2 regions of the Bacillus paramycoides genome follow, and region 2 is predicted to be linked to the other one. Evidence: riboswitches for the same ligand, from Rfam matches in the RefSeq annotation. Region 2 holds a riboswitch; the other holds the start of a gene.
The links. A riboswitch is a leader RNA that binds a small molecule or an ion and turns the genes downstream of it on or off. The one in region 2 is predicted to bind S-adenosylmethionine.
Positions count from the first base shown of each region.

Region 1 (16,970 bases), 1.6 Mb from region 2:
CATCATTATGAATTTCTTGGAGATCGTCTTATCATTGGAAAGTTTTGTTGTATTGCAAATGGAGTTACCTTTATTATGAACGGAGCGAATCATCGGATGGATGGATTTTCGGCATATCCATTTAATATATTTGGAAATGGGTGGGAGAAGTATACACCTAATTTGTCTGATTTACCTTACAAAGGTGATACAGTAATAGGAAATGACGTTTGGATTGGTATGGATACAACGATTATGCCCGGAATAAAAATAGGAGATGGTGCAATCATTGCAGCTAAATCTGTTGTGACTAGAGACGTCGCACCATATACAATTGTTGGTGGAAACCCTGCAAATAAAATAAAGGAACGATTTACAAATACAATAATAGAAGAATTATTGCAAATTCAATGGTGGCATTTTGACATTGAAAAAATAACTGCAAATATAGATGCTATTGTACGAGGAGATATTGAACCTTTAAGAAAGCTAAAAAGGGAATAAAAAATGCATAACAAAGAGTATCATACCTCCGAATTTTGTTAATGATAATAGAACGAGGAGGTGTGATACTATGGCACAAGACGTTTTATGTGAAGTAAACAACTGTAAATTTTGGGCAAACGGCAATAAATGTAGTGCAGATGCAATTTATGTAGTAAGTCATAAAGGGAAACAAGCATCTACTACGGAAGAAACAGATTGCAAAACTTTCGATCCAGAAGTATAAATATTTGAAGGGTGGCCAAATCGTGGTTGCCCTTTTATTAATTATAGTATTGATAATAAATCTCATTTTCATTCATTGTTTTTAACTTTTCTTTTTATTTTTTCATATTTTCTTCATAAGTGATGTAATCCAAAGCAATTCATGTTCAATACGTGATTTACTAAATTCAATGACTTCTGTAATGAAAAATGAGCTAACATCTAAAGATTGAATAGCGGTAAGCTGTTTATGTAGTGCGGCTTGGCGTATTGTTAAAATTTCTTTTCTGGCTTCGTAATCAAGTTTTTCAAATAGTGCGATACGAACAAGAAATTCTGCATTGTTTGTCGCGAGTTTTTCGGGAAACTCTATTAACATTTCAGAAAAAATTTCTTCACCTGTTTCAGTTATGTCGTATATATTTCGGTTTGGCTTTCCCACTTGTGTATGTACTTTTTTCGTTATAGCCCCCATATTCTCAAAACGCCGAAGAGAAGGGTAAAGCATATTATGATTTAATTCAAAATTCTCTCCTAACCGATTTTGAATATTTTTCTTTATTTCATAACCGTATTTTGGCCCTGATGTTAATTCTGCGAGCAATAAAATATCAACATACATAAAAAATCCCCCTTATATATTTCTCAAGTTCTCCAATGAAAAATCTCTTTTAGTATATGTTAAAATAACATATGTTAGATTATACAACTTTGAACTACCGACCTATCACTTTTATTGTAAAAGAAAAGGGAGGAAAGAACTATGGCTTCGCCTGAAAATGTGATTTTAGTTCATGAAATTTCAAAGCTGAAAACAAAAGAAGAATTGTGGAATCCGTATAAGTGGTATCAATTTATGAGGGATAATCACCCAGTACATTACGATGAAGAGCAAGATGTATGGAATGTTTTTTTATACGATGATGTAAATCGAGTTTTATCGGATTATCGCTTATTTTCAAGTAGAAGGCAGCGAAGACAATTCGCAATCCCGCCTTTAGAAACTAGGATAAATATAAACTCTACTGATCCACCAGAACATCGCAATGTACGTTCTATCGTTTCTAAAGCATTTACTCCAAGAAGTTTAGAACAATGGAAACCCCGAATACAGGCGATTGCAAATGAACTTATAGAACATATCGAAAAATATAGTGAGGTTAATATCGTTGAAGAGTTTGCTGCACCTTTACCAGTTACCGTAATATCCGATTTATTAGGAGTGCCAACAACGGACCGTAAAAAAATTAAAGCATGGTCTGATATTTTATTTATGCCGTATAGTAAAGAAAAGTTTAACGATCTGGATGCGGAAAAGGGGATAGCACTAAATGAATTTAAAGCATATCTTCTACCGATCGTTCAAGAAAAGAGATACCATTTAACTGATGATATTATTTCGGATTTAATACGAGCTGAATATGAAGGCGAAAGATTAACAGATGAAGAAATTGTTACTTTTTCTTTAGGTTTATTAGCCGCAGGCAATGAAACAACTACTAATTTAATTATTAATAGCTTTTATTGCTTTTTAGTGGATTCACCTGGAACATATAAAAAATTAAGACAAGAACCTAAATTAATTTCAAAAGGAATTGAGGAAGTATTACGCTATCGCTTTCCCATTACATTAGCTAGGAGAATTACAGAGGATACAAATATATTTGGACCTTTTATGAAAAAGAATCAAATGATTATTGCATGGGTAAGTGCAGCAAATTTAGATGAGAAAAAGTTTTCGCAAGCCTCTAAATTTAATATACACCGAATAGGAAATGAAAAGCATTTAACATTTGGTAAAGGTGCTCACTTTTGCTTAGGGGCACCACTTGCACGTTTAGAAGCTGAGATTGCATTAAGAACTTTCATAAATACCTTTGAAAAAATAGAGTTATTTCCATCGTTCAATTTAGAAAAATGTCTATTGGAAAATGAACAAACGTTAAATTACTTACCTATTCTTTTGAAAACTAGGTAAATCGCTCAGCAAGGTACAAATTTACTGTACCTTGTTTTTTATCCCGCTTTAACGGGCAGTAAGACCCCCACCTCAAAATTCAGCGAAAGCAAAGAATTTAGGTGGGGGATCAACTGCCCATAAAAGTCCGATTGGTGAGGGCTAATAATCAGTGGGGGGATGAAGAAAACCCCCACTGATTAAAGTTTCACTTTATTTTTCAATTGTAAATTTTTGGTTGGTTATTTAGTATGGAGGTGTGTGAACAAGAATGGAGGAGGGCGCTTATGTTAACGTGTAATGGAAGTAAAACGTTTCAAACATTTATTAAAGCTGTAACGGATTTAATGGATAGTAATTTATTAGAAGATCAAATTGTTTGTGCGATTGAAAAATTACTAGAAGACCTTTTAGCGAAGAAAACATGGCTTCCGTTAGAAAAACAGAAGGCGAATTCGGCTCAATACGCACGACACTTGTTATATGAAGATCCTTTTAATCGTTTTGAAGTATTAGCTCTTGTATGGAAAGATGGACAATCTACACCTTTACATGATCATGATGGTACATGGGGAGTAGAAGGCGTTTTTACAGGAAGGATAATGGTGCAAAACTTTATACAAACTAAGCAGCTTGAAAATTCACTTGTTTATTTAATACATACAGGAAATCTTTATTTGGGAGAAGGAGAAACTGATAAAGTCATTCCACCAGCTGATTGTCATATTCTTGAAATATCTGGAAATAAAAGTGTTGTCACTATTCATATTTACGGAAAGCGTTTAGAAAAGTTTAAAATATATGTCCCAACTGAAGAAAAGAATGTGTACATGTGTGAGACAAAATATATTAGTTATAGTTCATAGTTTAAAATCAAAAGCTTTTCTTTAAAAAGAAAAGCTTTTGATTTTATTTTTAATTATTTCTTGACCTGAAACGCTTTTCATAAATTATAAATAAGGAGTACTTCACGAAATCAGTATGAAAACGATACCTTTCGTTTAATATAAATTCGTGTATATATAGAAAGTGGTGAAGAAATAATGAAATTAATTGCAATTGATTTAGATGGAACTCTTCTTTCGGGAAATAAAATGATTAGTAAAGAGAATGCAGAAGCGATTCGAAAATGTCAGGAAGCAGGCCACGTTGTAGCAATTTGTACAGGACGTTCTATCGTCGACATTGAACGATTATTGTTAGAAGTTAATTTAGAGTGTCCAATTATTGCAGAAAACGGTGCGCTTATATATAAAGATAAAAAAATGATGAAACGATATCCAATTCAAAATATGCAAGCACTTGAGATTGTGAACTATCTTGAAGAGAATGGTTTATATTATCAGCTTTATACTGATAAAGGTGTGTACGTACCGGATTATGGAGTAGAGAGTGTACGTAATGAAATAGAATATGTGAAGAATTCAAAAGAAAATTTCGACTTGAAAGAATTAGAAACGATTGCAGCATTATACCTTGAACATACAGCGTTTCTTAGTGCAGAAAGTTGTAAACCAATTGTAGAGACTGATATACATGTGCATAAGCTTTTACCATTTTCTTATGACATAGAAAAATTAAAAAAGTTAAAAGAAACGTTTCTGCATAATGCAGATTTAGCAATTACATCTTCATATTGGCATAATTTAGAGATTAATCATCGAGATGCCCAAAAAGGAAATGGATTATATACTTTAGCAGAACATCTAAATATCCCAGTTGAAAATACTGTAGCGATAGGTGATGGGCTAAACGATGTATCTATGATGGAAAAAGCAAACATATCAATTGCAATGGGGAACGCAGTCGAAGAAATAAAAGCAATGTGTAAATATGAAACTTTATCAAATGAAGAACATGGTGTTGCACATGCTTTATATAAGTATGTAATGTAATATAAAAAGAAAAACAGAATCTAAATAGATTCTGTTTTTCTTTTTATTAGGGGTAAGGTATTCTATGAGATTCATAGAAGCCTTATTACATTTTATTATATAGAATATATTGGAATAAATGTTTATATTTTTCATAATAATTGTGAATATTTTATGAACTTTATATTTTTTGTATTTTTATACTGCTCCAAACGATGTGTATAACGGTACTTTAATGACTAAATGTATACATGAAGGCACGTGTTAGGTTGCTTATCAAATTAGATGTTGAACAAAACACATACTGATTAAATGTTCGTTTTATACTTATATTTTTTTCTTTTTTAATTGAAAAATAAAATTTGTTCGAATAATTATTCTGCAGCTATATACCTAAAGGCACATTCTTCGTATAATGGAGAAGTATAAATTTTGAATTGGTATTAATTTTACATATTGAGGTGAAAAAAGAATGAATGCGCGGCTAATGGAACTTATTGATGTGAGTACAATAGAAACCATGGCAGAACAATTTTATCAATTAACCAACATATCACATCAACTTCTTGATGCTGAAAAAGAATGTATATTTTCTTTCGGAATAAATGAGACGAAAATATGTAAACTTCCCAAAATTGAAATCCCCATTTTTTTATACAATCAACATTTAGGATCATTTGTAGTATGGTCAAACAAAAGTGAAATTTTTAATTGTCAAAAATATTTCGAAATGCTTTCAAATCTAATTATAGAGGGGGCAACAAAAGTATTTCAAAGTAAAAATACAACATTGCTCTCTCGAAAAGAAGAGGAATTACATACAATTTTACAAAATATGCCCGTTATGGTTGATGCGCTTGATTATAATGGAGATTTTGTTCTGTGGAATCGTGAGTGTGAAATTGTAACAGGTTATACCGCTGAAGAAATAATAGGGAATCCACATGCACTTCAATTATTGTACCCTGATCATGATTATCGTCACCAAATACAAACGAAATTTTTAACTTGCGGAAAAAATTTCAGAGATTGGGAAATGCACTTAACATGTAAAAATGGTGAAACTAAAACAATCATGTGGTCCAATATTTCAGAGCAGTTTCCTGTCACAGGATATAGCTACTGGGCTGTTGGTGTAGATATTACACATTTAAAAGCGATAGAAGAGCAGTTAAAACAACAAACGTCTGAATTGGAATTAATTTTTAAGGCGTTACCAGATTTATGTTTCTTAACAGAAGATGATGGCACAATTATAGATTATAAAGCAGGGTCCCCTACAAAATTTTACGTACCGGCAGAAACATTTATGGGAAAAAAGTTTTTCGAAGTATTACCATCGCCAGTGGCGCAGCAGTTTCAGGAAGCAATTCATCAAGTGAAGGAAAAAGCAACGAATGTAATTGTTGAATACCCACTTACAATTAATGGTAGTGTTAATTTCTTTGAAGCTAGATGTTTACCATTATTACATGATAAAATTATGATCATTGTACGTGATATTACAGAACGGAAAAAGACAGAAGAATTGCTAAATAAGTCAGATACACTTGCAGCAATCGGTCAATTAGCAGCTGGTGTTGCTCATGAAGTGAGGAACCCATTGACAGTTATTAAAGGGTTTATACAGTTATTCCAAATTAATAAAGAAGATCAAGAAAAATATTTTGATTTAATGCTTTCTGAAATTGATAGAATAGAAGCGATTCTTCAAGAGTTTTTATCAATCGCTAAAACAGATGAAATAAATACAGAACAAAAAAATATTTATCAAATTTATAAAAATGTCGTTTCGTTAATGAATACAAAAGCAATTATGACGAATATTCAAGTGGAACTATATGCAGACACTAAAGATATAAGTATTGAGTGCTCAGAAAATCAATTGAAACAAGTGTTTATTAATATTTTGCAAAATTCAATCGAGGCTATGCCAGATGGTGGGAAAATCACAATTCATATAAAAGAGATAAACGATGAAGGTGTTATTATTCATGTAATTGATGAAGGAATTGGGATACCTGAAGAAAGAATTAAGAGATTAGGTGAACCGTTTTATAGTACGAAAGAAAAAGGTACCGGTATTGGATTAATGTTGAGTTATAAAATTATTGAAAGCCATCAAGGGAAAATAAGTATTATGAGTGAGGTTGGTGTCGGGACAACAGTAACGTTATATTTGCCGAAAGCTCATATTAAAAAATCTCTATCAAATTATGATGATAGATTTGAATCAATGCGTCCCATTATTAATTCTTAAATTACTAAATACCCAATAACCAAAAGCTTAGTTTTTGGTTATTGGGTATTTTTACATTTATTTTAGTAAACTTTACCTTTTCTTTAGATTTGTTTTAATTTCTATTAAGTTTTAAATATTATATTAATATTTGTGCAAGGTAATGTATGGAAGTTGTACGTTACTTTTAATATAGAAAACAAATAGTATTTGAAATATTGTAAGGAGGAGATTAAGACGAAGTGAAAAAACGAGACAAAACAACAGGTAGAGCAATACCGACTCGATTAAATATTTTATTCTTTTGTGTATTTTTATTATTTTCTGCCATGATTATACAATTAGGTAAAGTACAAATTATAGATGGAGAAACATATAAAAATGAAGTAGAGAAGAAAGAAAATGCGACCGTAAGCCTTTCTGTCCCGCGCGGAAAAATATTTGATCGAGAAGGCAATCCAGTAGTTGATAATAAATCTTTACGTACAATTACATATACAAAGATGAAAGGGGTAAAATCTGAAGAAATATTAAAAACGGCAAGACAACTTGCAGACATAATTGAAATGCCGCAAGAAGATATAGATAAGCTAACTGAGACGGATAAGAAAGATTTTTGGATGCAATTAAATCCGAAACTTACCGAAAAGTTAGTATCTAAAAAAGAAATAAATCAGTTCAGAGATAAAGATATTACTGGGAAAAATTTAGATAAAAAAATAGAAGAGTTAAAAAGGAAGCGTGTAACAGATAAAAATCTTCAGGAATTAACAGATAAAGATATAAAAGTGTTAGCTATTAAAAGTAAGATGACTTCTGGTTATCAAATGGCTCCTCAAATTATTAAAAAAGATGTTAGTGAAAAGGAATTTACTATAATTAGTGAAGGCTTAGCAAATCTCCCAGGTGTAGACGTATCGGTTGATTGGGAGAGAGTGTATGTAAATGATGGATTATTTAGATCCGTTCTTGGAAATGTTTCTAATGCCGATGAAGGATTACCAAGTGAACGATTAGATTACTACTTGGTACGTGATTATAGCCGAAATGATAGGGTTGGAAAAAGTTATATCGAGCAGCAATATGAAGATGTACTTCATGGGACAAAAAAAGAAGTAAGAAGCGTTGTTGATAAACAAGGTAATACAATGAGAACAGAAACCGTTTCTGAGGGAAAGAGCGGTAAGAATTTAACTTTAACAATAGATATGGAATTACAGAAAAAAGTAGAAGAAAGTATTGAAAAAATATTAAAGGCATATAAAGGGTCAGAATCCATGTTGGACCGTGCTTTCGTTGTGATGATGAATCCGAAAAACGGACAAGTATTATCCATGGCTGGGAAAAGACTTGTAGAAAAAGACGGAAAAACAGAAGTTGAAGACTATGCATTAGGCACAATGACTAGTTCATATGAGCTTGGATCAACAGTGAAAGGTGCGACAGTTTTAACTGGATTTGAAACGAAAGCTATAACTCCAGGTACATATTTTTATGATGCACCAATGAAGTTTAAAGGAACTAAGGAAAAAAAGTCTTGGAAAGAGTTTGGGAATATTGATGATTTAAGAGCGTTACAAGTCTCTTCAAACGTTTATATGTTCCATACAGCATTAAAAATTGCAGGTGTAGATTATGTGAAAAATAGTTCATTAAACATTAAACAGGAGTACTTTGATAAAATGAGGTATTATTTCAGGCAATTTGGATTAGGTGTTCCAACGGGTATCGATTTACCGAATGAAACAGCTGGACAAATTGGTAAAAAAGATAATCAACCTGGTTTTTTATTAGACTACTCAATTGGCCAGTATGACACGTATACACCACTTCAGCTTGTACAATATATTTCAACAATTGCAAACGGTGGATATCGAATGAAGCCACAAATTGTTCAAGAGGTAAGAGAGCAAACGTCGCAAAAAGATGAGATTGGTAAAGTGGTGCATTCAGTAGAACCAATCGTTTTAAATAAAATAGATATGAAAGACGAATATATAAACCAAGTAAAAGAAGGATTTAGAAGGGTATTCCAAGAAGGGGATGGAACAGGAGTAAGGGCGTTCCAAAAAGCAACTTATAAACCAGCAGGTAAAACAGGGACAGCACAGACAGTTTATGGTGGAGAAAGTGATATTGGAAGAAATGAAAAAGGTGAGCGGAGAGAATGTTATAATTTAACGTTAGCAGGATATGCGCCATTTAATAATCCTGAAGTAGCATTCTCTGTGGTTGTGCCGTGGGTTATTAATGATAAATCTGGTATTAACTCTGATATTGGAAAAGAAGTTTTAGATGCTTATTTTGAATTAAAAAATAAGCGAATGACTGGAGAAACTATAAAAATAGATAGCTCTCAAGAAGGTTAATACATATGAAATAGTATAGAAACTAGAGTCGTCTTATTTAGGAATAGATTCAAAATGGGTGATAGAGAGGTATAATTATGCTATCAATTATTCACGCTTTATAAAATAAAACATATATTGATAGCATAGGACAAGCTGAAAAGCTTATTCTAACCTCACAGAACACTCCTTATCACGGTTTGGCATCTACTTATGTAGATGCTTTTTTAATTTAATCACTAACAATTATTTATCAACCTAAAGTAGCAAGCGTATTAGGACTATTAGGTGAAGATTGACGGTAATAATTACAGTATGCTTAATAAGCGAATTGAAATGTAAGGAGTGAGAAATAAGTGCTAAATATTTTAGTGGTTAATTTTCCAGCAGAGGGACATGTAAATCCTACATTAAGTTTAGTCAAAGCCTTTACTGAACGGGGTGATCACGTACATTATATTACAACAGAACACTTTAAAGGCAGAATTGAAGATTTGGGAGCTACTGTATATACCCATCCAGATTTATTAAAGGAAATTTCTATTGATTCTGAAACTCCAGATGGGCTGAGTTCATTCTTTCGTGTACATGTTCAAACTTCTTTATATATCTTACAAATTACGAAAAAATTATGTGAAAACATAAATTTTGATTTCGTAATTTATGATATATTTGGCGCTGGTGAGTTAGTAAAGGAGTATTTACAAATTCCAGGCATAGTTTCTTCTCCTATATTTTTAATTCCTACTGAATTTTTGGAGACATTACCTTTTCATCCAAATGCAGAAATGCCATTCCAACCTGATAAAATTTCTGAACAGTTACTATATCGAATAGAACATGAATTTGGAGTAAAGCCTAAAAATAATCTTCAATTTATGCATAACAAGGGAGATATTACTCTTGTATACACGAGTCGTTATTTTCAACCTAATAGCGATTTGTTTGGAAGAAATAACATTTTTATTGGGCCGAGTATTTCAAAGCGTAAAACAAATGTAGAGTTTCCACTTGAATTGCTTAAAGGTAAGAAGGTTATATATATTTCAATGGGGACACTGCTTGAAGGACTTGAACCATTCTTTAATACGTGCATTGATGCTTTCTCGGATTTTGATGGAATAGTTGTAATGGCAATTGGTGATAGAAATGATCGTTCTAAAATTAAGAAAGCGCCAGACAATTTTATAATTGCTTCATACGTACCCCAAACAGAAGTATTAAGTGAAGCAGATATTTTTATTACACATGGCGGTATGAATAGCGTACACGATGCTATTCATTTTAATGTTCCATTTGTTATACTTCCACATGATAAAGACCAGCCAATGATAGCACAAAGATTAACCGAACTGGAAGCAGCAAATCGGTTATTGAAAGAGCATGTTAATGTGCAAACGTTAAGAGAAGCGGTAACAGATGTTCTTTCAAATGAAAAGTATAAGCATGGAATACGAAAACTGAATGAAAGTTTTTTAGAATGTGGTGGTTCAAAAGAAGCAATTACAGTGATTACATCTCTTTTAAATAAATAGTTTAGACAATATAAAAGCATAGGGGCTCTACCTTTATGCTTTTATATGATTATCCTGCAAACTGCACAGCAGTATTTGCATGTAAAAAAGCAGTATCAAAAACAGGAACAGTAAGGTCGTCTTGGGAAATGAGCAATGGTATTTCAGTGCAGCCTAGTAGTATACCTTCTGCGCCATTTTGAATTAATGATTTTGTAATTTGTAATAGCTTTTCTTTTGATGTTTCTGAAATAATTCCTTTACTTAATTCATTTAAAATAACATGATGAATAAAATTTCTTTCCTCTTTATTTGGAATAATTGTCTCAATATTATAGTTCGCTAGACGTGATTTATAGAAGTCTTGTTCCATCGTTTGTTTCGTACCTAATAATCCAATACGCTTTATATTCTGTTCTACCATTTCTTTAGCACTTACATCACCGATGTGAAGAAGTGGAATGGATATTGCACTTTCTACTTCTTCAGCAAATAAATGGACCGTATTGGAACACATTAATAAACATTCAGCTCCGGATTTTTCAACCTTTTTTGCAACGGTGACTAATTCGTTTTTCACTTCTTCATATTGATGATTTTGTAATAAAGTAGTTACTTCACCAAAGTCCATGCTATATAAAACAAGCTTTGCATTTTGATCGTATTGAGAGAGTGTAAGTGTATTAATATGTTTATAGTATAATGATGTAGATTCCCAACTTAGTCCACCAATTAAACCGATTACTTTCATCGTACATTCCTCCCGTAACTATTTTAATTCATTATTTCATAATTCCGATAAGAATACAATGATTTAAATGCGCTGTTAAACGAAAAATAAAAATAATTAGAAAAGTATTGAAATTTATTCTTCTTAGTGCCATAATACGAATTACAAATTAATACTTATCCAGAGAGGTGGAGGGAACGGCCCTATGAAACCTCAGCAACCCCTATGTAAATGTATAGGAAGGTGCTAATTCCGCAGAGGACACGTGTGTGTTTTTTGGAAGATAAGAGGATTCTTGAACGTGAAAGAAAATGACCTCTTATGTAAGAGGTCATTTTTTGTTGTATAGAAGGGGAGTGTCAATGCATAATTCATTTTCAAAATAAATATAGAGTAATAAAAGTTGACTCATATGAGAGGGGAATTGTAATGAATAAATTATCAACAAAGTTAGTAGTAGCAATCGGAATTGGAGCAGCATTATACGGGGTATTAGGACTTTGGGGATTTTCTATTGCACCAAATACATTTATTAAACCTGCATTAGCTATTTTAACCGTTTTTGGAGCGTTATTTGGCCCAGTGGCAGGACTGTTAATAGGACTTATCGGTCATACCGTAACAGATACAATTGCTGGCTGGGGTATTTGGTGGGGATGGGTTTTTAGTTCAGGCATTATCGGCTTTGCAATGGGGCTCATTCAAAAAAGAGTTGGCTTTAGTGTGAAAAACGGGACATATAATAAAGGAGATATTTCTTATTTAGCCATTACTGGGTTAATTGGTATTGTCATTGCTATTATATTTGCTGGGGCATTCGATATTATCGTGATGGGAGAACCGTTTGACAAAATTGTTATACAAGTATTAGGTGCAACAATTGCTGATGTTATTGTATTTTTAGTTCTTGGATTGCCAATTACAATAGGGTTAGCTAAATCTAATAAGAAACATACACATTTAAAAATTGAAAAGTAGGGATGTTAACATGCAACCAATTATTTCTTTTAAACAATTCAACTTTCAATATAAGCATGCAGCGCAGCCTACTGTTAAAGACGTTACATTTCATATATATCCTGGGGAAAAAGTGCTAATTGCTGGACGAAGTGGTTCAGGGAAATCAACATTAGCTCATTGTATGAATGGGCTAATCCCATTTTCTTATGAAGGGACTAGTACTGGTACTATTTTAATTGACGGAAAAGACCCGAGGAAAGGAAGTATTTTTGAACAGAGTAAACAGGTTGGAACAATTTTGCAAGATCAAGATGCACAATTTATTGGTCTTACAGTAGAGGAAGATGTAGCTTTTTATTTAGAAAATGAATGCGTAAATGAAGATGATATGAAAAAGATTGTTTCGGAATCATTAAAAAAGGTAAAGATGCATAATTTTCATAAACAAAGTCCACATGAATTATCAGGAGGGCAAAAACAAACTGTTTCTTTAGCAGGTCTGTTAACAACAAATGCTAATATATTATTGTTTGATGAACCTTTAGCGAATTTAGATCCAGTAAGTAGCTTACATACAATAGAACTTATTAAAGGTATACATAAACAATATAATAAAACAATTGTAATTATTGAACATCGAATAGAAGAAATGTTAAATCTGGATTTAGATAAAATCATTTTAATGGATGAAGGGGAAATCGTTGCGATAGGGACACCAGAAGAGATTTTAGCATCAAATATATTACCATCAATCGGTTTAAGAGAACCTATGTACATAGAAGGATTAAAGAGATTACAGTTTGATAGTAATAATGAGGTAATATACCCACTTGAAAAACTTCAAAGAGAAAGTGTTCGTAGCGCAATAAATGAGTGGGTGGAGAAGCAAGATTTTTGTAAAAGCATTCCTAAAAACAAAGAATTATTGAAAGTAGAAAATTTGTCGTTCTCCTATCCTAATAAGCAAAAAGTATTAGATAATGTAAATTTTTTCATAAAAGAAGGGGAAATTGTTGCACTTTTGGGTCAAAATGGTGCCGGAAAATCTACATTAGCTCATAGTCTTATAGGTATAAACAAAACAAATAATGGCAGGATTTTATTTGATGGAGTAAATATTAATGCTTGGTCTATTCGTAAACGTGGTGAAGTCATATCTTATGTGATGCAAAATCCAAATCATATGATTACACAACCTACTGTTATAGAAGAAGTTTCATTTTCATTAAAATTAAAAAAGTTTTCGAAGGAAGAAATTAAGCATAGAGCGGAGGAAACGTTAAAAATTTGTGGTTTGTATCCATTTCGAAATTGGCCAATCCAGGCATTAAGTTACGGACAAAAAAAGAGAGTAACGATTGCATCTGTACTAACAACCAATCCAAAACTTATTATTTTAGATGAGCCGACAGCGGGACAAGATTATTATCATTATAAACAGTTTATGACGTTCATAAGAAAACTAGCTGCAAAGGGAATATCTTTTATTTTTATTACACACGATATGAATCTTGCATTAGAATATGCAGACAGAGCGATAGTTCTACATGAAGGGGAAATTATTGCGAATAATACCGCGTCTACTGTATTAGGACATCCAAAAACGTTACATAGAGCGAACTTAAGGGAGAGTTCTTTATTCAAACTCGTTAAATTAAGCGGTATTGCAAATCCTGAAAGGTTTATAGAACTTTATTTTGATGTTATGAGGGGGGAGGAAGGTGTATAGTACACATTTTCATCGTATGGATGGAGCAGTGAAATTGTTGTTATTTATTTTTTGTATGACGCTTACTTTTATATTCTTTGATTTTCGCGTATTGCTATTTGTATTTATAATTGGATGTATTGGACTCCTAGTTGCTAAAATTCCATTTCGTAAAATTTTTATTGTTTTTACTGTTATATTTACATTTAGTTTATTAAATTCTGTCATGATCTTATTTATTACACCAACCCATGGATCTGAATTAACGGAATCATATACTGCATTTCTACATATTGGATATGCAACGATTACTTATGAAACTTTATTTTATGCAGCTACACTTTCATTAAAGTATTTTACGTTATTACCATTTACACTTATTTTTATTTATACGACTGATCCAAGTGGATTTGTGAGTAGCCTAAGTAAATTTCGAATTCATTATAAGATTACTTATGCGATAAGTATTGCATTACGTTATATACCTGATATTCAGTCTGAATATAAAATTATTAAACATGCGCAAGAGACAAGAGGAGTAGCGTTTGAAAAAGGAGAAGCAAGTTTATGGATTCGTATGAAAAACCGTGTCTTAATTTTCTGGCCTTTAATTATACATTCTCTAGATAGAATCGATACAGTTTCAAATGCAATGGATTTAAGAGGATTTGGAAAGAAGGATACACGTACGTGGTTTTATACAAATAAAGCGAAAAGAGGGGATTTTATTGCTTTATTTGTAGGTGTTTTTATTTTAATTGTTGCTGTGTATTTAAAGTTACATGTATTTCAAAACTTTTGGTATCCATTTTAAAGTACTCTCAAATGAGTGCTTTTACTTATTTTTATATAGACATGCTCAAAAAGGGGATATTTACATAATGTATAATACGAACCAGTTAAAATGATCAACTACCTATTAGTTTTCAAACCAAAAGGAGGAGAAAATATGAGTTACGGTGGTTCTTGTGGTTTTGGTGGAGGTTTCGCTTTATTAGTTGTGTTATTCATTTTGTTAATTATCGTTGGATGCAGCTGTTGGGGCGGAGGGTACTAATTTCTAATTAGTCTCCACAAATGTAAACTTACAAAACATATAAGATACTTATGTATCGAAACAAATAAAAAAGGAGCAACTATGCTCCTTTTTTATTTGTTTTTAGATGAGTTCATATTACATTTCGGTAATGTAATTGTCAAAGTTGTACCTTTATTAATAACGCTTCGGATTTTTAAATTACCTTGCATCGTTTCAATAATTTTAACAGCAACCATTGTGCCTAAACCTGTACCCTTCGTTTTTGTACTAAAATACGGTTCACCAAATCGATTTATTTGCTCTTGTGACATACCAATTCCGCTATCCTCAATTCGTATGATAACCTTATTATTACTAATAGATGAGGAGATATTTAAAGTACCACCATTAGGCATTGCTTCAATACCATTTTTTATTAAGTTTAAAAAGCATTGTTGAAAGTGCTGTTTATTACCAACAATTGTTGCCGTAGAGAAATCTTTTGTAATGTGTATTGTGTTCATGTTACATAAAGGTAAGATCATATTAATAACTCGATTTAACTCTTGTTCTACTGAAATATGATCTAACTTTTCTGAAGCAGGTTTGGCAAAAGTTAAATAATCATCAATAATTCCTTGAGCACGATGTAACTCTTCAAGTATATGTTCAATATACTCGTCCCTTGATTCTGGAGTTAAATTTGGTGTTTTTAAAAGCTGAGTAAATCCTTTTACGACAGTTAAAGGATTTCTTACCTCGTGCGATATACTAGCAGCGAGTTGGCTCACAATCTCCATTTTTTCCATTTTGATTAACTTCGATCGCATACATACTGCATCTTTTAAAACTTCATTAAAATAAATTACAAATAACATTAAAATAGTTGGTAATATTATGAAATAAATAATGTATAAATTATTCACTTCAAAATCTGATAAGGTTAATACAATTACAGTTGTAAATATTGCTAGAAAAAATGTTAAAAACATTCCATAAGCTACTTTAACTTTTCTATTATACTTATTAAATTTTGCGGATGCGAACGCTGTAATGATAAACATTGTGCCATAAACTAATATTGTTAACATACTAAATCCATAAAACGAAAACCTTGTAATTAATAAGATGACAAGCAATATTATACCAACAGGCAAGCCACCATAAAGCGTAGCTATAATAACCGGTATTTGTCTTAAATCATGAATACAATTTTCATCCATATAGATCGGATAGCGCATACATAAAATAAGAGGGATACTCGTACAAAGTATAATAAGTAGTTTTTTATATTTCTTTAAATGCCGCCCGCTATCATATATAAAATAAAAAATAAATATACTACTTAAAATGTAAAGAAGATTATTTAATACGTTTTGATTAATATAAACAAAGTTCATAATATTTGCCCCGTTATTTTGAATTTCCATTTCAAATATATTATACATGATTATAGTAGAAACTTTTTGCTTTTAATAATATAAGTTTATATCTTTTCAGCATTAGCCACGTTTAGCCACTCTTCATAAAATGCTTCAACCGATACATATCGTTCAATTCGGTTTTCATTTACAGCACGATACGCTATTTCATATAAATCTTTACTTGCTTCCCATTTCGTAAAGGAGCGATCTTTTCCACCGCCCAAGAGAGCAAAAGCCATTGCCCCCATATTAAATACATTTGTTCTTGCATCAATCATTGCATGTAGCTCGAATTCTTCAGGAGACATAAAACGAGAGGAACCCCATAATCGTCCCATTTTATTCACATATGGTTTTTTAGAATATAAATCAATATCACAAATCTTCGTCTCATTTGTATGAAAATTATATAAAATACTACCGTCATAAAAATCTAATGCTACATAGTTTTTCTTTTCAACAAATGTATGGAAAGAAAAAATGGAATGTAATGATTGAATTCGTTCCATAA
Region 1 is NZ_CP152427.1:2,504,462-2,521,431, forward strand. Features, by position in the region: gene AAG068_RS12930 (Vat family streptogramin A O-acetyltransferase) at 1-483, shown strand, start outside; gene AAG068_RS12935 (DUF1540 domain-containing protein) at 554-709, shown strand; gene AAG068_RS12940 (PadR family transcriptional regulator) at 812-1,309, opposite strand; gene AAG068_RS12945 (cytochrome P450) at 1,451-2,665, shown strand; gene AAG068_RS12950 (cysteine dioxygenase family protein) at 2,932-3,510, shown strand; gene AAG068_RS12955 (Cof-type HAD-IIB family hydrolase) at 3,688-4,539, shown strand; gene AAG068_RS12960 (ATP-binding protein) at 4,991-6,778, shown strand; gene AAG068_RS12965 (peptidoglycan D,D-transpeptidase FtsI family protein) at 7,000-9,126, shown strand; gene AAG068_RS12970 (macrolide family glycosyltransferase) at 9,462-10,640, shown strand; gene AAG068_RS12975 (aspartate/glutamate racemase family protein) at 10,690-11,370, opposite strand; SAM riboswitch class I at 11,523-11,639, shown strand; gene AAG068_RS12980 (ECF-type riboflavin transporter substrate-binding protein) at 11,779-12,327, shown strand; gene AAG068_RS12985 (ABC transporter ATP-binding protein) at 12,338-14,038, shown strand; gene AAG068_RS12990 (energy-coupling factor transporter transmembrane component T family protein) at 14,031-14,831, shown strand; gene AAG068_RS12995 (YjcZ family sporulation protein) at 14,967-15,074, shown strand; gene AAG068_RS13000 (sensor histidine kinase) at 15,167-16,435, opposite strand; gene AAG068_RS13005 (serine/threonine protein kinase) at 16,522-16,970, opposite strand, start outside.
Region 1: it holds a riboswitch for S-adenosylmethionine, as region 2 does, so the genes downstream of both, AAG068_RS12980 (ECF-type riboflavin transporter substrate-binding protein) here and AAG068_RS21365 (bifunctional homocysteine S-methyltransferase/methylenetetrahydrofolate reductase) in region 2, are expected to answer to the same signal.

Region 2 (16,970 bases):
GAATGATTGTTTGAATTGCTTCTTTTCCATTATATTTTTTTAATGCGGTTTTATATGCCTCATTATTATGAGATAACTCTTCAACATGCTTTATAAGAGAATTGACAGTCACATCTTCTTCATACAATACAGAAGCATATCCTTGTCTTTCAAAGGACTCTGCATTTAGTATTTGATCTCCACGGCTTGCAAATTTGGATAGCGGAATTAAAAGCATCGGCTTTTGCAATGTTAAAAACTCAAAAATGGCATTAGAGCCCGCACGTGAAATAACAAAGTCTGTTATCGCTAATATATCTGGCAGTTCCCCATGTACATATTCAAATTGTCTATATCCTTCTTTATTTTGTAAACTTTCATCAAGATTACCTTTTCCGCAAAGATGAACAATTTGATACTTTTTTAGAAGTTCTGGTAACGCTTCTCGAACCGTTTCATTAATTTTCTTTGCGCCCAAGCTTCCTCCCATAATTGTAATAACTGGCTTTTTACGTGAAAAACCTAAAAACGCTAAACCTTTTTCACGATTTCCCTTTAGCACTTCTTCACGTACAGGCGATCCTGTATAAATTACTTTTTCTTTCGGTAAATGTTTCGCAGCTTCTTCAAATGTAACAAATATTTCCGAAGCAAAACGGAGCGCAATTTTGTTTGCTAGTCCTGGCGTCATATCAGATTCATGTAGTAAGACTGGTACTCTATTTAACCATCCTCCAATTACGACTGGTACAGATACGAAACCACCTTTTGAAAAAATTACATCCGGTTTTAGTTTTCGAATCCTTACATACGCATCCATAACACCCTTCATTACAAGAAAAGGATCTTTTATATTTTTCAAATCAAAATAACGACGTAGCTTTCCGCTTGCAATACTATAGTACGGAATGCCTTCCTTTTCTATAATTGTTTTCTCAATTCCTTGATGAGAACCAATATAAGAAATATCCCAATTCTGTTCTTGTAAATGCGGAATGATGGCTAAATTAGGTGTTACATGCCCTGCCGAACCGCCACCTGTAAAGACTATTTTTTTCATACGTCTCCCCCTTCTAGACTATAATACACTAAAATATCTTGCCTCGGGGTGAGAAAATACCATAGCCGTTACAGATGCTTCTGGCTCCATCATAAATCCTTCCGTTAATGAAATACCTATTTCTTCTGGATGAATTAGGCGAAATAACTTTTCTTGATCCGCGAGTTCTGGACATGCTGGATAACCGAAGGACACGCGTATTCCTCTATATTTTGTACGGAAACGTTCTTCCATCGTCAGTTCTGGTGAATCTGGAATACCCCAGCGATCCCGAATAAGCATATGTGTCTTTTCAGCAAGTCCCTCTGCTAGTTCAAGCGCTAACGATTGAATAGCATGACTGCGTAAATAATCACCCTTCGCTTTCCATTCTTCAGCAATGTCCCGAACACCTTCCCCAACCGTAACAGATAGGAAAGCAACGTAGTCCATCTCATCTCCAACTGGGCGTAAATAATCACCTAAAGTACGATATGGTGCTTTTCCTTGTCTTGGGAATGTGAAACGTTCTATAACACGCGTATGATCTTCTGGATCATATATTATAATATTTTGTCCATCGCTTTGCGCTGGGAAAAATTGATACACTGCTTTCGGCTTTAACCAAGATTGTCCTTCCTGCAATAATTCGTCTATTAAATCATTTAATTCATGTGCTCTTTTATCTCCCTCTCGCAAAAGCTTCTTCACACTTCCTTTTAATCCAAGGTGATGTCCAAGTAGCATTTGTCTATTTAAAAATGGAGCGAGATGTGCAACTGGGATATCGCGTAATACGATTCGTTTTGTTGAATCAGGCACTATAACCGCGGCCTTCGGTAATGGTTCAATTACTGCTGGAATTTCTACTTTCTTCTCTTCTTTTGTTACGATATGAAGATGACGTTCTTTTTTATCTTGTTTCATCTTCTCTCTCTCTTCTTCTTTTTGAAGCTTATTAATAATATCAAGCCCCGTCATCGCATCACTTGCATAACATACGAGCCCTTTATAGGATGGCGAAATACGGTTATCTGTAAACTTTCTCGTTAACGCTGCCCCGCCTACAACAATTGGAATGTCAATATCCGCTGCTTTTAAATCTTCAGCAGTCATTACCATTTGTTGCGCTGATTTTACTAATAAACCAGAAAGCCCAATAATATCAGGCTTCTTTTCTTGTACTTCTTGCACAATTCGATCCGAGCGAACATTGATTCCTAAATTAATAATCTCATATCCGTTATTCGCTAAAATAATTTCAACGAGATTTTTCCCAATATCATGTACGTCACCTTTAACAGTTGCTAATAATACTTTCCCTTTTTTCGCACTATCGCTAGATTCCATATGTGGCTCTAAATAACTTACAGCAGCTTTCATACTTTCAGCACTTTGCAATACTTCAGCAACGATAAGCTCATTATTATTAAATAATCGTCCTACCTCATCCATTCCTGTCATAAGTGGACCATTAATAATATCCAAAGGTTTTCTTCCTTCTGTAAGTGCGAGGCTTAAATCTTCGTGTAACCCTTGTTTCGTACCTTCTACAATGTAATTTGCGAGCCTTTCATCAAGAGTTAATGTTTCTTGGACAACAACATCTTTCTTTTTTGCCACGCGATAGAAGTTTGTAAATTCTTCTAACGTCTCTTGCGTCGTTTCAAAAAGTAATGCATCTGCAAGGCGTTTTTCTTCATCAGGAATTGACGCATAGCGCTCTAATTTTTCCGTATTCACAATCGCGTAATCTAATCCTGCTTTCGTTGCATGATATAAAAAGACGGAATTTAATACTTCACGCCCAGCTGGTGGTAAACCAAATGATATGTTACTTACACCTAAAATCGTTAAACACTCTGGTAACGCTTCTTTAATAAGACGAATACCTTCTATCGTCGCTGCCGCCGAGCCAATATATTCTTCATCACCTGTACCTACAGGAAATACAAGTGCGTCAAAAATAATATCTGACGGGCGTATACCATATTTCGTCGTCAATAACTCATAACTTCTTTTCGCAATTTCGAGTTTTCGTTCTGCACTAACCGCCATACCGTCTTCATCGATTGTTCCTACAACAATAGCGGCACCATATTTTTGAAGAAGCGGTGTCACTTTTTTAAATCGTTCTTCTCCATCTTCTAAATTAATTGAATTAATAACAGCTTTCCCTTGAATATAAGTAAGAGCTCGCTCCATCACATTTTCATCTGTTGAGTCAATCATGATCGGGACTTTTAATACTTTCGTAACTTCTGCCAAGAAGTTTTCCATATCTTCTATTTCATCCCGGTCCGGGTCTGCCATACAAATATCAATAACATGAGCATTTTTCTTCACTTGCGCTCTTGCAACTTCCGCAGCCTCTTCAAATTTTCCTTCTGCTACTAATTGTTTAAATTTACGTGATCCAATAACGTTTGTTCTTTCACCAACAAATAACGGTCTCATAGAGTCATCATATTGCAGTGCCTCTAATCCACTAACACCGTGCCCAGCTCTTTCGTGATGTTCACGCGGATTAAGAGACGCTAATGCAGCTTTCATTGCTTTTATATGTTCTGGCGTTGTGCCACAACAACCACCGATAATATTAACCCATCCTTCTTCAGCAAATCGCTTCACTTTTTCAGCGAGAGAAGATGGAGATTCATGATAATGTCCATCTTCATCAGGAAGACCTGCATTGGGATAACAAGAAATGTAACACTCCGACAAATCTGATAGGGAACGAATATGATCTCTCATAAACTCCGGACCAGTCGCACAGTTTAATCCAACAGATAATGGCTTCATATGTTCTACCGATAAGTAAAAAGCCTCAATTGTTTGCCCAGCTAGAGTCGTTCCCATCGGTTCAATCGTTCCCGAAATCATGATAGGTACAATTGTATTTAATTCGTCAAAAGCTGCTTGAATTCCAATATAAGCAGCCTTCACGTTACGCATATCTTGACTCGTCTCAACGAGTAATACATCCACTTCTCCCTTCAATAACCCTCTTGCCTGCCGCGTATAAGCTTCAATTAATTCGTCAAATGTTACACCACCAGTAACACTAATCGCTTTCGTTGTCGGCCCCATTGCTCCCGCAACGTATACTTCCTTCCCGCTTTCATTGACCGCTTGCTTCGCTAAACGTGCTGCCTTCTCATTTAGTTCCTCGTCTAAATGAGACAACTCATAATCACTTAATACAATATTTGTCGCCCCAAATGTATTTGTTTCAATAATATCTGCTCCAGCTTCAATATAAGCTTTATGAATCTTTAAAATGACATCAGGCCTTGTTTCTACTAAATATTCATTACAGCCTTCGTACTCTTCTCCTCCGAAATCTTCCGCAGTTAAGTCCTCTTGCTGAATCATTGTTCCCATTGCACCATCTAATATTAAGATGTTATTTTGTAATTTTTCTTCTATACATTTCATCAATTAATACCTTCTTTCACTTCTTGCTTTTCTCTCACATATTTAACGAGGTGTTCTGTAATTTCATATTTTAGAAATGGTGTAATAAGATAAATGCCGTTAAAATATTTCATCGCCGCATCGATCAACTCTTGAGAAATACGAATCCCTTCCTCAATTGCTGCCTCTTTCGTTTCATGTCCATCCATTCTCTCTCTTACTGCTTCAGGTAAAGTAATACCTGGCACCTCAAAATGAAGAAAATCTGCATTCCGTTTACTTATTAATGGCATAATCCCAATAAAAATAGGTTGTTCTAAATGCTTTGTCGCTTCATACACTTCTTCAATTAACGCGATATCATAAATTGGCTGCGTTAAGAAATATTCTGCTCCAGCATCTATTTTCCGTTCCATTCGCTTAACCGCTGCTTTTAAATGTCTTACATGCGGATTAAACGCACCTCCTACTGAAAACCTTGTTGCTGGACCTATTGATTTCCCTAAAATGGAGCGCCCATCGTTCATTTCTTTAATCATTTTAATGAGCTCAATAGAGGACAAATCATATACAGAAGTGGCACCTGGAAAATCACCAACGCGTGCTGGATCACCAGTTAAAGCTAACACTTCTTCCATGCCTAACGCTGATAATCCTAGTAAATGAGATTGTAGTCCGATGACGTTATGGTCTCTACACGTTAAGTGCGTCAATACCGGAATATCGTGTTTCGTTAATAATGCACCCATTGCCATATTCGAGACGCGAGGCGATGCTAATGAATTATCTGCTAGAGTAATAGCATCTGCTCCAGCTCTTTTCAATGCTCTTGCGCCTTCAAAAAAACGCTGTGTATCTAACGTTTTTGGTGGATCTAATTCCACTACTACTGTCGTTTGTTTTTTGGCTTTCTCTGCTAAAGTAATATGAGCTTTCGAACGTTTCTCATGCGTATGAACTACTTTCGGTCTTTGAATCGTATCTTTCTCTATTACAGGCGTAACATGTAAAGTGGCACGTTTCATGCTTTCAATATGTTCTGGCGTAGTGCCACAACAACCACCCAATAACCGAATACCTTGCTCAATAAATTTCGGTGTCATCGCTTCGAAATAAGCTGGACTTCCCTCATATACGTAACGTCCCTCCACATAATTCGGGAGACCTGCATTTGGATATGCTGACAAATAACCATTTTGCGGGATCGATATCATTTTAAAAGCTTCCGTCATATGAAGTGGCCCTAGTTGGCAGTTCAATCCAACAACATTTGCACCATAATCTAAAAGCTGTTTTAATATTTCATTTACATCATTTCCATTTTGAGTCGTACCTGCCTCATGTAACGCTAATTGCGCTACAATTGGAATATTCGTTTGTTTTCGTAACACCTGAACGGCATGAAGTAATTCAAACTCATCATAAAAAGTCTCTAATAGTAATCCATCAACCTGTTCTTCTAGTAAAGCACTTGCCTGCTCAAGTAACATAAATTCTCTTTCCATATCAGTTGTCGTAACAGCTCCGATATGTTTCATACCACCAATTGTTCCTAAAATGGCATTTCTGTCTGTAACAGATGCTTTCGCCAGTTTTACTGCTGCTCTATTAATTTCAGTAACTTGATTTTCTAAACCATACATACGTAATTTCGCTTCATTTGCTCCGTACGTATTTGTTTGAATTACATCTGCCCCAGCAGCTACATATTGCTTATGAATCGATATAATTAAATCCGGATCAGATATATTCAATTCTTCAAAACTACTTTGCAAGCCATGTGAATGTAATAACGTTCCAACCGCACCATCACCTATTACAATTCCTTTTGATAATAAATCTAGTAATTTCACCAATCTCCCTCATTTCTATCAATATAAAAACCCCCTCTTCATTTTGAAGAGGGGGACATAATCGATCCTCCTCTTATTATGCAAAACATTCGTTTTGCAGGTATTAGCACCGTTTCAAACATTTCGTTTGAAGGTTGCCGGGTTTCATAGGGCCTTTCCCTCCACCGCTCTCAATAAGAGTTTGTCTTTATTATTTTATTTATGTAGCTAAAAGGAAATGCGTTCCCCTTTTAACAATGTTTGTTAATTTTTCAATAAATTTAGCACGCACAAATGCAAAAGTCAATGACACTTGCGGAAAAATAAAAATTATTTAAAATAAAGTTGCAATTCAATTATCTTTTGTTGTAAAGTTAAAAATATAATAAAATTTCATACGAACATTCTTATCTAGAGAGGTAGAGGGACTGGCCCTATGACGCCTCAGCAACCATTAACATTTGTTAATAAGGTGCTAATTCCAGCAAATTGTGAAAGATTTGACAGATGAGAAGAAGACTCTATTCAAACCGAAAGCCTTCTTCCTTAGAAGGCTTTTTTTATTTTACATTCACTTAATTGTTAATTTAAAAAGGAGGAATTTTCACATGTCAACTATTGAAACAAAACTAGCACAAATCGGAAACCGAAGCGAAACTACAACAGGAACTGTTAATCCACCTGTTTATTTTTCAACTGCCTATCGTCACGAAGGAATTGGTAAATCGACTGGCTTTGACTATTCACGAACTGGCAATCCAACTCGCGGCCTGTTAGAGCAGGCAATTGCAGACTTAGAACACGGTGAACAAGGATATGCCTGTAGTTCAGGGATGGCAGCTGTTCTCCTCGTCCTGTCCCTATTCCGTTCTGGAGACGAACTTATTGTATCTGAAGATTTATACGGGGGCACTTATCGATTATTTTCTGAGCACGAAAAAAAGTGGAACGTTCGATGTAGATACGTAAATACACAGTCTATTAAACAAATTGAGCAAGCTATCACAACTGAAACGAAGGCTATTTTCATAGAAACTCCAACTAATCCATTAATGCAAGTTACTGATATTGCTGCTGTCGCAACTGTAGCGAAAAGACACGGACTACTTCTTATCGTAGACAACACGTTCTACACACCTTATATACAGCAGCCATTAACAGAAGGCGCGGACATTGTAATTCATAGCGCAACGAAATATTTAGGAGGACATAACGATGTACTAAGCGGACTTGTCGTTGCAAAAGGAAAGGAACTTTGTGAGGAAATCGCTCATTATCATAATGCATCAGGCGCGGTCTTAAGCCCATTTGATTCATGGCTATTAATTCGTGGTATGAAAACATTAGCGCTTCGCATGAGACAACATGAAGAAAATGCAAAAGCAGTTGTCGCTTATTTAAATGATGAAGACGGTGTGACAGATGTATTTTACCCTGGAAGAGGCGGCATGATCTCATTTCGTCTAAAAGATGAAACGTGGATTAATCCATTCCTACAATCTTTATCCTTAATTACATTTGCTGAAAGTCTCGGTGGTGTTGAAAGTTTAATGACATATCCGGCAACACAAACACACGCTGATATTCCTGAAGAAATTAGAACAGCAAACGGTGTATGTAATCGTCTTCTTCGATTTTCTGTCGGTATTGAAAATAGTAACGATTTAATTCAAGACTTACAGCAAGCCATTAAACTTGTAAAAGAAGGTGTAAGAATATGAGTTATTCTATAGATACACTTTTACTACACAACCAATATAAACATGACTCACAAACAGGAGCTGTTAACGTTCCCATTTATAATACATCAACATTCCACCAATTTGATGTAGATACGTTCGGGAAATATGACTATAGCCGCTCTGGTAATCCAACTCGCGAAGCGCTTGAAGATATTATCGCTTTATTAGAAGGCGGAACAAAAGGGTTTGCATTCGCATCAGGAATTGCAGCGATTTCTACTGCATTCCTCCTCCTTTCACAAGGTGATCACGTACTCATTTCAGAAGACGTATACGGAGGGACTTATCGAATGATAACTGAAGTTCTCTCCCGTTACGGTGTATCACATACATTTGTTGATATGACCAATTTAGAAGAAATAAAACAAAACATTAAGCCAAATACAAAACTCTTTTATGTAGAAACACCCTCTAATCCACTTTTAAAAGTTACAGATATTCGTGCTGTTTCTAAACTTGCAAAATCTATTGACGCCCTTACTTTTGTTGATAATACATTTTTGACACCACTATTCCAGAAGCCACTTGATCTTGGCGCCGATGTCGTTCTTCATAGTGCCACAAAATTCATTGCCGGTCATAGTGATGTTACTGCAGGATTAGCGGTTGTAAAAGATGCCGAACTCGCTCAAAAACTTGGATTTTTACAAAATGCATTCGGCGCTATTTTAGGTCCGCAAGATTGTTCTCTCGTCCTTCGCGGTCTAAAAACATTGCATGTACGTCTTGAGCACTCAGCTGCTAACGCCAATAAAATTGCACACTATTTACAAGAGCACAATAAAGTTCAAAACGTCTATTATCCTGGCTTACAAACACATCTGGGATTTAATATTCAACAATCTCAAGCTACATCAGCCGGAGCTGTCCTATCTTTCACTTTACAATCAGAAGACGCACTCCGCCAATTTTTATCAAAAGTTAAATTACCTGTCTTTGCGGTTAGTTTAGGAGCTGTCGAATCAATCCTTTCCTACCCAGCTAAAATGTCACATGCAGCACTATCGCAAGAAGCTCGTGATGAAAGAGGTATTTCGAATTCATTACTTCGGTTATCCGTCGGCCTTGAAAATGTTGGCGATTTAATATCCGATTTTGAAAATGCCCTTTCTTATATAGAAGAACCTGTAAATGCATAGAGAGAAAAGAAGATATGAAATGAAGCTTTCATATCTTTTTTTATGCTGTTTCGTATAGTTCATAAAAAAACAAAAGAGCACCATCTATTTTCAAGCAATAAATTAATTGATATATTAAAAAATAAAAAGGGGCAAAAATAATGGATACTTGTGCAGATGTCTTAATCGTTATCGATTTACAAAATGGAGTATGTTATAGCGAAGAACATTTATTTGACTTACAAAACTTACTTACAAAAGTAAATAAAAGAATTTCTTCATACAGAGAATCAAATAAACCAATTCTTTTCGTTCAACATTGTGATGATGATTTAGTACCTGAAAAAGAACTTTGGGCTATTCATGGTGATTTAGATGTTCAAGAACGAGATTTTTTTGTAAGAAAAACACATGCCAATTCATTTTATAAGACAAACTTAAAAGAGGTTTTAGATCAATTATCTGTCCATCGTATTGAATTTTGTGGTGCCCAAACAGAGTATTGTATGGATGCTACGATTAAATTCGCTCATGGACTAGGATACGAAAACTTCATGGTCCAGAAAGCAACCTCTACGCTAAATAATCCATTTATGTCCGCAAAAGAGACAATTAACTTTTATGAGAATATATGGAACAACAGATTTTTAAAATTGATAAATGATGAAATCTAGAATACATAACTAATGTCTTGGTAATTCTAAGATTTATCAGCTATATTCGAACATTTCATTTTCACCATAAAGAAGCTGATTACATTCAGCTTCTTTTCTTTTAACCTGTTTTATATTCTATATATAACATTATAATTCCTTTGTCATATTATTTTAAAAATTTTGTATATTCATTTGAAAGAATAAGAAAATCGTGATAAAATTGTGTTACAAATATATCTATATCTTTCAATTTTTAAAACGCATCGAAATTTTCACCCAAAAATGTCATTTTACAAAACCGTGCTAATTCATCTACTTTATTTACATCAGGGTCTCTTTTCTTACAATTTCTTTACTTTAGGACTTTTTTTCTGCAACAACTGTTTCCTTTTCTTTAATTTTTTGGTATGTATAATATGGTATAACAGCTCACACGGAGGTGGAAAAGAACATGTTAGAAACCTTTCAAAAAGAAATTGAACTATATGAAAGCAATGCAGAATTATTGAAAGTACTTGCTCATCCTGTTCGCTTATGTATTGTAAAAGGATTAATTGAACGTGGTCCAAGCAACGTTTCTACAATGTACACTGGCTTAAACATGCCACAATCTACAATTTCACAGCATTTAGCAAAGTTAAAAAGCGCTAAAATCGTTTCAAGTGAAAGAAAAGGATTGGAAATTTATTACAAAGTAGAAAACGAGACAATTATTCAACTCGTTCGCGTATTATTAGGTTAGGGATTCATAAAAAGAGAAAAAGGACGTATTTTATATTTTTTATCTCATATCTTTAATATAAATATATATCATGAGAGGAAATATATGATGCTACATAATTAAAAAGTCGTATTAAAAAACAAGACACAGAAATATGCTGTGTCTTGTTTTTTTATATTTTCAAATACCGATCTAAGTGTAGCTGTTGCATATGTTTCGTATGTATAGCAACATCAAATGCACTCCCTAATCCTCCGCCCAAAACCATTGAACGCACTGCGCGATTTTGTTTTTGAGTTTCAGAAAAAGGATCCCGATCTTGATGATTCGTAAGTTGCTCTAATATTCCTGTTGCTAACAAAAACTCAGATTGCTTCTTATGCCATACTGTATGCATACCTTGCAGGCTAAACATCTCTTTCAGTTCGTCCCAATGAATATGAGTAGTAAGGTCCATTTCACCTGGATACGCTAAAGGATTACGAATTAACTTATGCTCGTAATAGCCTCGTAAACTTCCTTCTTGATGTGCAGGATGCATCCATTCTTCTTTTGTATATCCATAATCAACTGTAATACATACACCTCGTTGAAACCATTTCGCAACTTCTTTTATATATTCTTCCATTGCAATCGGCACTTCAAAACGTTGGCCTTCAGCAAGATGAATATTATATTTCAATAAGTATCGACCAATTTTTTTATGTAACGGCCTACATACTTCTGCAAGCTTCCCTTCCTCTGTGTACGTAACACGTACTTCATACAATATTCCATTTCTCTTCTCAATTACTTCAACAGGAAATGCATCAAATAACTCATTCGAAAAAAGAATTCCTTCGAACGATTCTCCCATTTCATTATGCGATGTATAATATGACACATTAGAAAATGAACAAAGATTTTTCTGCTGTAATTTTCTATGAAAAGGGCTCATTTCAATCATTGAATAGTTTAAATCAATAAAGGTTTTCGGTGATAATTGCTTCCATTCTTGTAAAACATCATAGGCAAACTTCCCTGTTCCCCCACCAATCTCACAAATATGTGGAGCAACTTCACCATTTTCAACAAGACGAATAAAAAACTTAGCAAAAGTTTTTGCAAACACAGAGGATACATTGCTACTTGTAAAAAAATCCCCTTGCCTTCCGATTTTTTCACGTTCTTTCATATAATATCCATGTTCCTCTGCATATAATGCGAGGTTCATATATGTACTGTATGAAATTGAATAATCCTTTTCTTTTTCCATCCATTCTTTTAAAATGAGCTCCATCTCCATACTAGCTCCTTACTGTAAAAATGGATTATTTTCTTTTTCAAAACCAATGCTTGTTTCTGGACCATGTCCACATAACACCGCTGTTTCATCAGGTAATACAAATAATTTCTCTTCAATACTTCCAATCAATTCTGCAAAACTTCCACCAGGTAAATCTGTTCTTCCAATACTCATTTGGAACAATACATCTCCAGAAAATACAGCATTCGCCTCTTTACAGTAATAAGAAACACTGCCTGGAGAATGTCCTGGTGTCTCAAAAATTTCAAAGTTAAATGAACCAATTGCTAATGCACCTTCTGCATCAATAATATGATCTGCTGGTTTTGCTGTAATGCTGCGATTCATCATAAAAATTTGAGAACCATTTACAGTTGCATCGCCTAACCAATCTGCTTCTTCTTTATGTACGTACACAGGAATATGAAAAGCGTCTCTTACCGCATCAACAGCACCAATATGATCAAAGTGAGCATGTGTTAATAAAACAGCCAGTGGCTTTAATTTTTCTTCTTGTAAATATGTAACGAGCTTCTCTCCTTCGTGACCAGGATCAAAGATAATACACTCATTTTGCTCATTCGTTAAAATATAAGCATTTGTTTGTAATGGGCCTAACGGCATTTGTATCCATTTCATATGAAAATCTCCTCCAATTATTAAACTTACTTTCAATGATACAACATTTTTTTCTCTTAGGAAAAGAAAGGATGCTATCTCGACAATCATTTTTAAAACATGTACAATATAAAAGAGTAAATATTCCAAAAACTCATATTAAGGAATGGGTAGACAGAGGAGGATATTGTATGGGCCTTGTTATTATTTTTACGCTTGTCACTCTGTTAGCTGTATTTGCTACGCTTAGAACACTTCGCGAAAAGAATTTTCTCGCGGGCGGCTTTGCAATTGCAACTGTACTCGTTTTCGGATGGTTTACAATCATGACTGTTCTATATAACGGGTACCCACCAGCAGCTTAATTCATTTACATGCTATTCTTCATCAAGATTTCGCACAAAAAGAGGAAGGGTTTCCCCTTCCTCTTTTCATACTTCACAACTTATATCATCTTCGCTTCGTATTTGTGCTTTTTTACAAGCCAAGCTCCTCCGATAACACCTGCATCATTGCCAAGTGTTGCAATCGCTAACTTCGTGCTCTTTACAGCACGTGAGAAAGCATATTGCTCGAAATAGCGTTGAATTGGTTCTAATAGTGCATCTCCTGCTTTAGAAACGCCTCCACCAATAACAATTTTCTCTGGGTTCAACGTGCTAGAAAGGTTCGCTACAGCTAAACCTAAATAAGAAGCTACTTTTTCTACTACTTCGCCTGCTAGTTCATCACCTTGTCCATGTGCTTCAAATACGTCTTTTGATGTGATACGTCCTTCTTCTGCTAACATAGAACGTAGAATACTTTCTTTATCAGTTTCTTGTATTTTTTGCATAGCAACACGCACAATACCTGTTGCAGATGCTACAGTTTCTAGGCAACCAGACTTCCCGCAATTACATGGGAAAGCATTCTCTGTAACGACTGTAATGTGTCCGATTTCACCAGCAGCACCGCTTACGCCGTGTACAATCTCTCCATTGGCAATTACACCGCCGCCAACACCAGTGCCAAGCGTCATACAAATTAAATCTTTTGCTCCCTCACCAGCACCTTTCCACATTTCACCAAGCGCTGCTAAGTTCGCATCATTATCAATAACAACAGGTAATCCTGTTTCTACTTCTAATAAATCTTTTAACGGATAGTTTTTCCATCCTAAGTTAACCGCTTCATAAATCATTCCAGACGCCACGTGTACAGGACCAGGAGCTCCCATACCAATACCGATTAACTTACTTTTTAATTCGCCTAACTCTTCTAACTTTTTATCAATAGCTTTCGCTACATCAAGTGTAATATGTTTTCCCTGCTCATTTGTATTCGTAGGGATTTCCCACTTATGTAAAATTTCACCGTACACATTAATAAATGCTAATTTAATAGTTGTACCACCAAGGTCAACACCAACTAACCATTTCTCTTCCATGTTGCTTACCTACCTTTATCTAATTCTTATTTAGCTCTTTTTGAATTTCTTGCTTCAATAAAAATAAAGCTGTTTGATAGTCTTGTGGATCGATTAGCTGTGATTGATTTAATTCACGCAATTCATCTTGCATTAATTGTAAATCTGCAATTCGATCACCCGTATAAATAATCGTACCAAATTTCTTTAGTAACTGCTGAATATCATAAATAGATACCATTTCATCACCCTCTATGCTCACTTACTATAAAAAATTATAATAAGAAAACGTTCACATATTTTATTATAATCAAGAAGAAAAAGTCTCGTCAATTTTTATTTGTCTATACAAGCCCATTTTTAACCATTGTTCCTTTTTCTGTAATAATTTTTTCTACATTTTTATCAAACGGCTCTACTGGAATATGTTCTACCATTTGAAAACTATAGGCTAATGATAGCGTTTTCCCTTTGTAATGTACGAGATAACGATCATAATAGCCACCGCCATATCCAATCCGTTCTCCTCGCTCTGTATAAGCTACGCCTGGCACGATTTGAAGGTCAATTTCATCTGCATTCACTTCTTCCGTAAGCGCTGGAATTGGTTCACGTAAGTTCATATACACTGTTTCTAATTGATCAAAATTACTTATTTGCCTAAAAGACATTGTTCGTGTTTCTTTATTACACTTCGGAACAACAACTGTCTTTCCTTCTTTCCAAGCTTTTTCGATAATAGGATATGTATTTACTTCATTTTCCATTGAAAGGGTGATTCCAATTGTTTTGGCTTCAGCCCACTCTTTTTGTGCATACAACGAAAATGCAATTTGTTCTGATAAAGTTGTATACCGTTCTTCTGATAAAGAATTCATGTGCTCTATTATTTGTTTACGTAAACGTAGTTTCTCTTCTCTCACACATTTTCCCCCTCACAGTGATACTTTGCTCTACGATGATAGTGTATCATTTTTAACAGAGGAATCGAATAAAAAAAGAAACAGTAGGAAAATATTCCTACTGCTTACTTTGTTTCACGGTGTAACGTAGACTTCTTGTCACGCTTGCAATACTTTTTAAGCTCGATACGCTCAGCGTTGTTACGTTTGTTTTTCTTTGAGATATAGTTACGATCTCCGCATTCTGTACATGCTAGAGTAATATTCACACGCATTCTTATTTCCCTCCAGTACTAATAACTTAAATCAGACTATACTATAATACCACTTTTAAAATAAAAATTCTACACCTTTTGATATTGTCTAATTTTTTCTATAAGATTTTTCATGTTTTCCCTTGCTATTACTGGGTTTCTAGCATGTGAATACACTAAAAATTTCGGTTGTTTTGTGTCAGAAACGATATAAGACCACTCTTTTTCGGTATATTTGAACTGTACTCCTTCAAATATGCCTTCTTCCTTCCTTTCCATATCAGCCAATAATTTCCTCATTACTTTCCCTTTTTCATTCCATGAACATACAACTTCATCACAAAGTAAATAAAGCGGCGGCGATTGCTCTACTATGCTGAGAAAGGTTTTTCCCTGCAATGCTATTAACTCGAATAATTTTCCAATTCGATATAAAATATCTCGCTTCCATCTCGCTTGAAACGATTTTTTTTCATCCTGCGTATAAAATAGAAGATAACATTCTCCTAATTTCAAAGACATTGGGTAAATATTACCTGTCGATTCAAGTAATAAATCTGGAATATCAATCTCTTCAAAATCTGTCCCTTGGTAAATATTACTATGATTATCATATAACTCGAAATAATTTCCTTGCTCTGAAAACATAAGCGCCATATTTGCTTTACTTGATTTCATCAAAGCTTTCACATGATCCTTTTGTTCGCCCGCATAAATCCACGTAACTGTGCATCCGAGCCTTTGCAAAAAGAGCATAAGCAAATGTTGTAACATATCATTCCTCTTATTAATAAGAAGATGGAACTTCTGTTTTTGTATTTCCTCAATATCAATGCGCTCTAATACAGCCTCTATATAATCGTGTAAAGAAACGTGTACTAGCTTATTCCGCCCCATTTCCTTCTCACATACGTAATAAAACGACTCAGACATATACACTTGTTCTATCGCTTTTTGCTGCTTATACGTTAATTGTACCCCATCCTTGCCATACAACTTTATAACAACCTCTTTTTCCTTTTCCACTTGGATGAAAACCCCGCCCACACATTGCAAATCTTGAATGCTGTACTGAAAAAGTGATTCGTTCATTTCTTTGCATTCCATCGTATGAATTCCGATACCATGAATTGCATGAAGAAAAAGATTTTTATAAGAGGTCGTTTCTATATGTTCTTGACTTCCAATTAATATACTTTCCCCTTTGGCAAAAAGAGATCCGTACGCCATCGCAACCTTTACAATAAATTGAGGCGTAATCTCCACATTACCTCTTCCTACAATGCGGCTTTTTTGCAACCAGCCTGCACTCTTTTCACTTTCTTGAACACCAGCCGATCCGACTACCGAATGACTGTCAATCGCCTTATATGGCCATAGTTTTCCCTTTTGCTTAATTACCGTACTTTTCCCTATATGACAATGGTCCGCTACAATGCTTTTTTGAAACAATGTAACGTCGTCTTCCACCATTGTATGTTCTCCTATTGTCGTTTCTAATAACTCGCAATATTTCCCAATCTGCGTATTTGCAAAAATAATACTCTTTTGAAGATGAGAATAACTTGAAACAACACTATTTTTCCCGATAATAGAATACGGCTCAATTACAGATCCAGCACCAATTTTTGCTCCTTCACCAATAAAAGAAGGGCCGTGAATTTTCGTTCCTTTTCCAATCGTTACCCCTTCTCCCATCCATACCATCGGTAATACTTCCGTATATGGAATAGGTACTTGCAATTTTTTCGTTAACAAATCAAATTGTGCTTGTCGATATTGATCAAATGTACCGATATCTAACCAATAGTCTTCTGACAAATACGCAAATAATGCATTCTTATTTGCTAATAAGGGAAACACATCTTGACTGAAATCAAAAAATTCTCGGGGCGGTATGTATGAAAAAATTTCTGGCTCCATAATATATATACCTGTATTCACAATATTAGAGACCACTTCATTCCAACTCGGTTTTTCAATATATCGTGTAACCTCT
Region 2 is NZ_CP152427.1:4,125,636-4,142,605, forward strand. Features, by position in the region: gene murG (undecaprenyldiphospho-muramoylpentapeptide beta-N-acetylglucosaminyltransferase) at 1-1,039, opposite strand, end outside; gene metH (methionine synthase) at 1,058-4,456, opposite strand; gene AAG068_RS21365 (bifunctional homocysteine S-methyltransferase/methylenetetrahydrofolate reductase) at 4,456-6,288, opposite strand; SAM riboswitch class I at 6,359-6,468, opposite strand; SAM riboswitch class I at 6,672-6,781, shown strand; gene metI (cystathionine gamma-synthase/O-acetylhomoserine thiolyase) at 6,876-7,988, shown strand; gene metC (cystathionine beta-lyase) at 7,985-9,148, shown strand; gene AAG068_RS21380 (cysteine hydrolase family protein) at 9,289-9,801, shown strand; gene AAG068_RS21385 (ArsR/SmtB family transcription factor) at 10,235-10,525, shown strand; gene AAG068_RS21390 (class I SAM-dependent methyltransferase) at 10,677-11,789, opposite strand; gene AAG068_RS21395 (MBL fold metallo-hydrolase) at 11,799-12,428, opposite strand; gene AAG068_RS21400 (DUF2759 domain-containing protein) at 12,599-12,772, shown strand; gene glcK (glucokinase) at 12,853-13,836, opposite strand; gene AAG068_RS21410 (YqgQ family protein) at 13,856-14,056, opposite strand; gene AAG068_RS21415 (5-formyltetrahydrofolate cyclo-ligase) at 14,160-14,738, opposite strand; gene rpmG (50S ribosomal protein L33) at 14,843-14,992, opposite strand; gene AAG068_RS21425 (sugar phosphate nucleotidyltransferase) at 15,062-16,970, opposite strand, start outside.